Thermobifida alba: one gene and its partner. The protein of the gene in region 1 binds, or shares a complex with, the protein of each later gene. Links are inferred from orthologs where the notes say so. Each region holds a gene or a part of one and is shown in the gene's direction. Other genes may lie near its edges.

Region 1 (3,390 bases):
GCCGACGCCTACGACAGCGGCTGGCGCGGGGCGGACCACAGCCCCCACGACGAGGACCGGGGAGACGCTCCGGACGACGACGAGTACTATGACGACGTCGACGACCGGTACCGTCCCGAACCGGTCCGCGGCGGAGCCCCCCGGGCCTCGCGGAGGAAGGACAAGATCGCCCAGGAGTTCCCCGGCTTCACCGAGCCCCTCGGGGGAACGTCCGCCGACTACCCCGGGTACGACAACATCGACGTGTGGCCCGAGACCGAGGGGCTGGCCACCGCGACGCTGTGGCTCGGCATCTTCTCCCTGCTGCCGGGGATCGGTCTGCTCCCCGCGGTCATCGCGTTGGTCCTCGGCCCCAAGGCCAGGAGGAACATCCGCACCTCCCGCGGCCAGCTTGAGGGGGAGCAGCTGGTCAAGGCGGGCACGGTGCTCGCCGTGATCGGGATCGTGGTGAGCGTGCTCACAGTGGTCGGATACCTGCTGCTGTTCTGAGTCCTCTGCGGACCCGGACCCCGGCGTCGGTGGAGGGGAGGGTTTGCCAAGAATTCGCCGACGCCGGGGGAAAGCGTGCCCGGATGGGCTGGAAAATCAACGCGACCACTCTTGACACGCCGTACACTATGAGAAGACCTACGGCAGCATGAGGCTGCGAAGTGCGGACGCCGGACGAGGTCACCCTGATTTTGACCGGGTGATCTCGGTTCGGTAGTCTCCAACTTCGTGCCCGTGAGTCTACGGGTCACACGTGTGCGCTTTTTGTGTCTGTCCCTGTTCATGCGGGCGACGGGGAGAGCGGCGCGTGACACCTCCTCCCATGACAATCGACCACTGGTCGGGCGTATTCGCTCCACTGTGCTTGGAAACCGGGGCGACACGCCCGAGCGCGTGGGTCGGGGGGAACGGGAAATCCAGCAGGTCATAGCGCATCCATCGGCTATGGAACCGGCGTAGGTCAAGAGGGAAGACGGAGACGCGGTGCCCACGATTCAGCAGCTGGTCCGTAAGGGCCGCAAGACCAAGGTTTCGAAGAACAAGACCCCGGCGCTCAAGGGGAGCCCTCAGCGTCGCGGCGTGTGCACACGGGTCTACACGACCACGCCGAAGAAGCCGAACTCTGCGCTGCGGAAGGTGGCTCGTGTCCGGCTGAGCAGCCAGATCGAGGTCACCGCCTACATCCCCGGTGTCGGCCACAACCTCCAGGAGCACTCCATCGTGCTCGTCCGCGGTGGCCGTGTGAAGGACCTGCCGGGCGTGCGCTACCGCATCGTCCGCGGTGCGCTCGACACGCAGGGCGTTCGCAACCGCAAGCAGGCTCGTAGCCGCTACGGCGCCAAGAAGGAGAAGTAAATGCCGCGCAAGGGTCCGGCGCCGAAGCGCCAGCTGATCACCGACCCGGTCTACGGATCGCCGCTGGTCACCGCACTCATCAACAAGGTGCTGCTGGACGGCAAGCGTTCCCTGGCCCAGTCGATCGTCTACAACGCCCTTGAGGGCGCCAGGGAGAAGACCGGGCAGGACCCGCTGGTGATCCTCAAGCGGGCCCTCGACAACGTCAAGCCCACCCTTGAGGTGCGCAGCCGCCGCGTCGGCGGTGCCACCTACCAGGTGCCGGTCGAGGTTCGCGCGTCGCGCAGCACCACGCTGGCGCTGCGCTGGCTGGTGCAGTACGCCCGCCAGCGCCGCGAGAAGAGCATGACCGAGCGCCTCATGAACGAGCTGGTCGACGCCAGCAACGGTCTTGGCGCCGCTGTCAAGCGACGTGAGGACACCCACAAGATGGCGGAGTCCAACAAGGCCTTCGCTCACTACCGCTGGTAACCCCCGCGGGTTTGCCACACGAGAGACCGAGAGAAGACGAGCCACATGGCTACCACTGCTCTTGACCTTGCCAAGGTCCGCAACATCGGGATCATGGCGCACATCGACGCGGGCAAGACCACGACGACCGAGCGAATCCTCTTCTACACCGGTGTCAACTACAAGCTCGGCGAGACCCACGAGGGCTCGGCGACGATGGACTGGATGAAAGAGGAGCAGGAGCGCGGCATCACGATCACGTCCGCCGCGACCACCTGTCGCTGGAACGACACCACGATCAACATCATCGACACGCCCGGCCACGTCGACTTCACCATCGAGGTCGAGCGGTCGCTGCGTGTTCTTGACGGTGCGGTCACCGTGTTCGACGGCAAGGAGGGCGTCGAGCCCCAGTCGGAGCAGGTGTGGCGCCAAGCCGACCGGTACAACGTGCCGCGGATCTGCTTTGTCAACAAGATGGACAAGATCGGCGCGGAGTTCCAGCGCTGCGTCGACATGATCCGTGACCGTCTCGGCGCCAACCCGCTGCCCATCCAGCTGCCGATCGGCGCCGAGTCCGACTTCAAGGGCGTCATCGACCTCGTCCGCATGAAGGCCTACGTCTGGAGCGACGAGGCCGCCAAGGGCGAGATGTACGAGACCGTCGAGATCCCCGACACGCACGCCGACGCCGCGCGCGAGGGTCACGAGCGGCTCGTCGAGATCCTGGCCGAGGCCGACGACGAGATCATGGAGCTGTACCTGGAGGGCCAGGAGCCCACCGTGGAGCAGCTCGTCCCGGCCATCCGCCGCGCCACGATCGCCGGCACCGCTGTCCCGGTCCTGTGCGGCACGGCTTTCAAGAACAAGGGCGTACAGCCCCTCCTGGACGCGATCGTCGCCTACCTGCCGTCGCCACTGGACGTCGAGGCGATCGAGGGCCACGACCCCAAGGACCAGTCCGAGGAGGCCACGCTCCAGCGCAAGCCCAGCGAAGAGGAGCCGCTGGCCGCCCTGGCGTTCAAGATCATGAGCGACCCGCACCTGGGCAAGCTGACCTACCTGCGCGTCTACTCCGGGGTGCTGGAGAGCGGCACGCAGGTCCTCAACAGCCTCAAGGGCCGCAAGGAGCGGATCGGCAAGATCTACCGGATGCACGCCAACAAGCGTGAGGAGATCTCGCGGGTGGGCGCCGGTGACATCGTCGCGGTGATGGGTCTGAAGGACACCACCACGGGCGAGACGCTGTGCGACCCCGCGAACCCGATCGTCCTGGAGTCGATGACCTTCCCGGCGCCCGTCATCGAGGTCGCCATCGAGCCCAAGACCAAGAGCGACCAGGAGAAGCTCAGCACCGCGATCCAGCGCCTCGCGGAGGAGGACCCCTCCTTCCGGGTGGCCACCGACGAGGAGACCGGGCAGACCGTCATCTCCGGCATGGGCGAGCTGCACCTTGAGGTGCTCGTCAACCGCATGCGCGAAGAGTTCAAGGTCGAGGCCAACATCGGCAAGCCCCAGGTGGCCTACCGCGAGACCATCCGCCGCAAGGTCGAGAAGGTCGAGTACACCCACAAGAAGCAGACGGGTGGCTCCGGC
Region 2 (3,070 bases), 600 kb from region 1 along the record:
GCGGAGCGGTGGGGACGCGACCGGCCGCCCGGCGTGGAGCGGGTGGTGCCGGACGGGGCGGCCGCGGGGGCCGCCACCGGGCGCAAACCTAAGGCCAGGCCGGGTGGAGAACCACCTCTGACCTGGCCTTTCGTGCAGAGCGGGTGACGGGAATCGAACCCGCACGGCCAGCTTGGAAGGCTGGAGTTCTACCATTGAACTACACCCGCATGGCGCGGCCCCCTCCGAGTTTCCTCTAGACTCGTGGAGCCGACGGAGACAAGATTACCGCCTCCGCGGTGCGGGTTGTGCACTTTGCCGCGAACCCGCGTGGCCCACGGGGAGTGGCGCAGCTTGGTTAGCGCGCATGCTTTGGGAGCATGAGGCCGCGGGTTCGAATCCCGCCTCCCCGACGAAACCGTCGACGGCCCGCGTGACGCCCAGTCCCGACGGGGCCGTCGCCTTTCCCCGTCTGCCCTAGACTGAGCGTGATCGCAGACCGCAGGACCATGCTGGAGATCACAGCAGTCTCTTGACGCCCACCGGTCGTCGCCCATCGGCCGCCGCCGTGCCGCGGTGCGGCGGGCGCCGTGCCGGGCGTCACCGCCGGAAACCTAGGAGTACCGCCCCGTGAAGACCGATGTCGAGGAGCTGAGCCCGACCCGGGTCAAGCTGACCATCGAGGTTCCCTTCGAGGAACTCGACCACGCCTTCGACGTGACCTACAAGTCGCTCGCCAAGCAGGTCCGGATCAAGGGGTTCCGGCCCGGAAAGGCGCCGGCGCGGCTCATCGACCGCTACGTCGGCCGTGGAGCGGTGCTCACCGAGGCGGTCAACCACGCGGTCCCCGAGCTCTACAACGAGGCCGTGCAGAAGGAGGAGGTCTTCGCCCTCGGCCAGCCCGAGGTGGAGATCACCAAGCTGGAGGACGGCCAGGAGCTGGCCTTCACCGCCGAGGTCGACGTCCGGCCCAAGTTCGAGGTCACCGGCTACGAGGGCATCGAGGTCACCGTCGACGACGCCGAGGTCACCGACGAGCGGGTCGACGAGCGGCTCGACGCGCTGCGCCAGCGCTTCGCCACGCTCACCGGCGTCGACCGGCCCGCCGAGCTCGGCGACCACGTCTCCATCGACCTGTCCGCCGCGGTCGACGGCGAGAAGCTCGAAGACGTCCAGGCCAGCGGGATCTCCTACGAGGTCGGCACCAACACCATGCTGGAGGGCCTCGACGACGCGATCACGGGCCTGCGCGCGGGCGAGTCCGCCACCTTCGCCACCACGCTGGTGGGCGGCGAGTACGAGGGCCGCGCTGCCGACGTCACCGTCACCGTGCACAGCGTCAAGGTCAAGGAGCTGCCCGAGCTGGACGACGAGTTCGCCCAGCTGGCCAGCGAGTTCGACACCATCGAGGAGCTGCGCGCCAGCGAGGCCGAGCGGCTCGGCGAGGTGCTGCGGCGCCAGCAGCTCGCCCAGGCCCGCGACCGCGTCCTCGACAAGCTCGTGGACTCCATGGACATCCCGCTGCCCGAGAGCGTGGTCACCCAGGAGGCCGACCGCCGCCGCGAGGCCCTGGAGCGGCAGCTCTCCCAGAGCGGGCTGACCAAGGAGTCCTACCTGGAGTCCCAGGGGCAGAGCGAGGAGGAGTTCGAGGCCGAGCTCGCCGAGAACGCGGCCAAGGCCGTCAAGACCGGGTTCATCCTCGACCAGCTCGCCTCCCAGGAGGAGCTGGCCGCGGGCAACGAGGAGCTGACCCAGTACATCGTCGAGCAGGCCCAGCTCATGGGGATCTCGCCCGACCAGTTCTTCCAGAGCCTGATGCAGGCCAACCAGCTCCAGCTCGTCTACGTCGAGGTCGTGCGCGCCAAGGCGCTGGACCTGGTGCTGTCCAAGGCCCGGATCACCGACGAGTCCGGCAACACCGTCGAGCCGCCGGCCGCCCCGGCCCCCCAGACCGAGACCGTCACGGTCGCCTCCGGCGCGGAGGAGGCGGAGCGGGCCGAGGAGTCGGACAAGACCGAGGAGTGACCGGCCGACCGGTCGTGCGCGGGCCCCGCGTCCCCCAGGGACGCGGGGCCCGCCGCTTTTCGCCAGACGCGAAACTCCCTGGTGGCCGACCGGGCCACCTGCGCTCACAGCGAACAGAACAGGGAACTGGTGCGAGCAGGTCGGGGAACGGCGTTAGTGTCGCAAGCGTCGCAACCGTTTCGATCCCGCGGAGCAGGTGACGAGAGTGCCGCCGACCCATAATGAGTTCATGCGAACCGAAGCCCGTACTGCCGAAGCTCCCGTGCAGCCGATGTTCGACCAGACGGCGCAGCGACTGCTCAGGCAGCGCATCGTCGTCCTCGGCCAGCAGGTCGACGACGAGATCGCCAACCGCATCGTCGGTGAGCTGCTGCTGCTGTCCGCCGAGGACCGGGAGCGGGACATCACGCTGTACATCAACTCGCCCGGCGGTTCGGTCACCGCGGGCATGGCGATCTACGACGTCATGCAGTACATCCCCAACGACGTCCGCACCGTCGGCATGGGACTGGCCGCGTCCATGGGCCAGATGCTGCTGTGCGCCGGAACGCGGGGCAAGCGCTACGCGCTGCCGCACACCCGGATCATGATGCACCAGCCGTCGGGCGGCATCGGGGGAACCGCCTCCGACATCCGTATCCTGGCCGACCAGCTGCTCTACGTGAAGAAGATGTTCCTGGAGCGTATCTCGCTGCACACCGGCCAGACGGTCGAGCAGATCGAGAAGGACGCCGACCGGGACCGGTGGTTCACCGCCCAGGAGGCCCTTGAGTACGGCTTCATCGACGAGGTGCTGTCGAACACCCCCGACGTCACGGGCGGTCGGTCCTGAACGACTCCCGCCCCAACAGCCCTTTGGACCGGCGCAGTGTGGAAGGCCAGGAAATGAGCGAGTACAACCCCAGCTCCTACTACCGCTACGGCGGTGGGATGGCGCCGGCGGCTCCGCAGAGCCGCTACGTCCTCCCGTCCTACGTCGAGCGCACGACGTACGGCGTCAAGGAGATGAACCCCTACAACAAGCTCTTCGAGGAGCGGATCATCTTCGTGGGGGTGCAGATCGACG

The links. The genes of interacting proteins can lie anywhere in the genome.
Region 2: the proteins of rpsG (region 1) and tig are in contact, whole or in part, in a crystal structure (PDB 3GTY), measured with the Thermotoga maritima proteins. The link is inferred for Thermobifida alba from one-to-one orthologs. Residues at the interface, in WP_004081843.1 of Thermotoga maritima: Lys34, Lys52, Lys55, Glu59, Arg62, Gln63, Glu66, Asn67, Lys69, Val71, Arg95, Ala109, Lys110, Lys111, Gly112, Arg113, Pro114, Glu117, Glu121, Ile124, Ala125, Tyr127, Asn128, Asn129, Thr130, Gly131, Lys135, Asp139, Arg142, Met143; in WP_004081061.1 of Thermotoga maritima: Glu122, Val124, Val129, Leu130, Tyr133, Glu188, Gly259, Ile262, Tyr263, Glu266, Ser270, Glu273, Gln274, Glu277, Arg308, Gln311, Ile312, Ser315, Tyr316, Glu325, Arg329, Arg336, Leu363, Phe366, Trp367, Arg373, Leu377, Arg381, Leu384, Glu387.

The regions. Positions count from the first base shown.
Region 1 is NZ_CP051627.1:3,095,275-3,098,664, reverse strand. What follows is about bases 219-3,079. They hold rpsG (30S ribosomal protein S7), read left to right. Parts: upstream 219-1,344; coding sequence 1,345-1,815; downstream 1,816-3,079. Other genes in these bases: fusA (elongation factor G), read left to right, coding at 1,861-3,079; rpsL (30S ribosomal protein S12), read left to right, coding at 973-1,344; FOF52_RS13705 (hypothetical protein), read left to right, coding at 219-489. Also shown: more of FOF52_RS13705, read left to right, coding at 1-218; more of fusA, read left to right, coding at 3,080-3,390.
Region 2 is NZ_CP051627.1:2,497,471-2,500,540, reverse strand. What follows is about bases 1-2,806. They hold tig (trigger factor), read left to right. Parts: upstream 1-609; coding sequence 610-2,004; downstream 2,005-2,806. Other genes in these bases: FOF52_RS11055 (ClpP family protease), read left to right, coding at 2,276-2,806. Also shown: more of FOF52_RS11055, read left to right, coding at 2,807-2,836; FOF52_RS11050 (ATP-dependent Clp protease proteolytic subunit), read left to right, coding at 2,890-3,070. UniProt on the Bacillus subtilis protein: Involved in protein export. Acts as a chaperone by maintaining the newly synthesized protein in an open conformation. Functions as a peptidyl-prolyl cis-trans isomerase.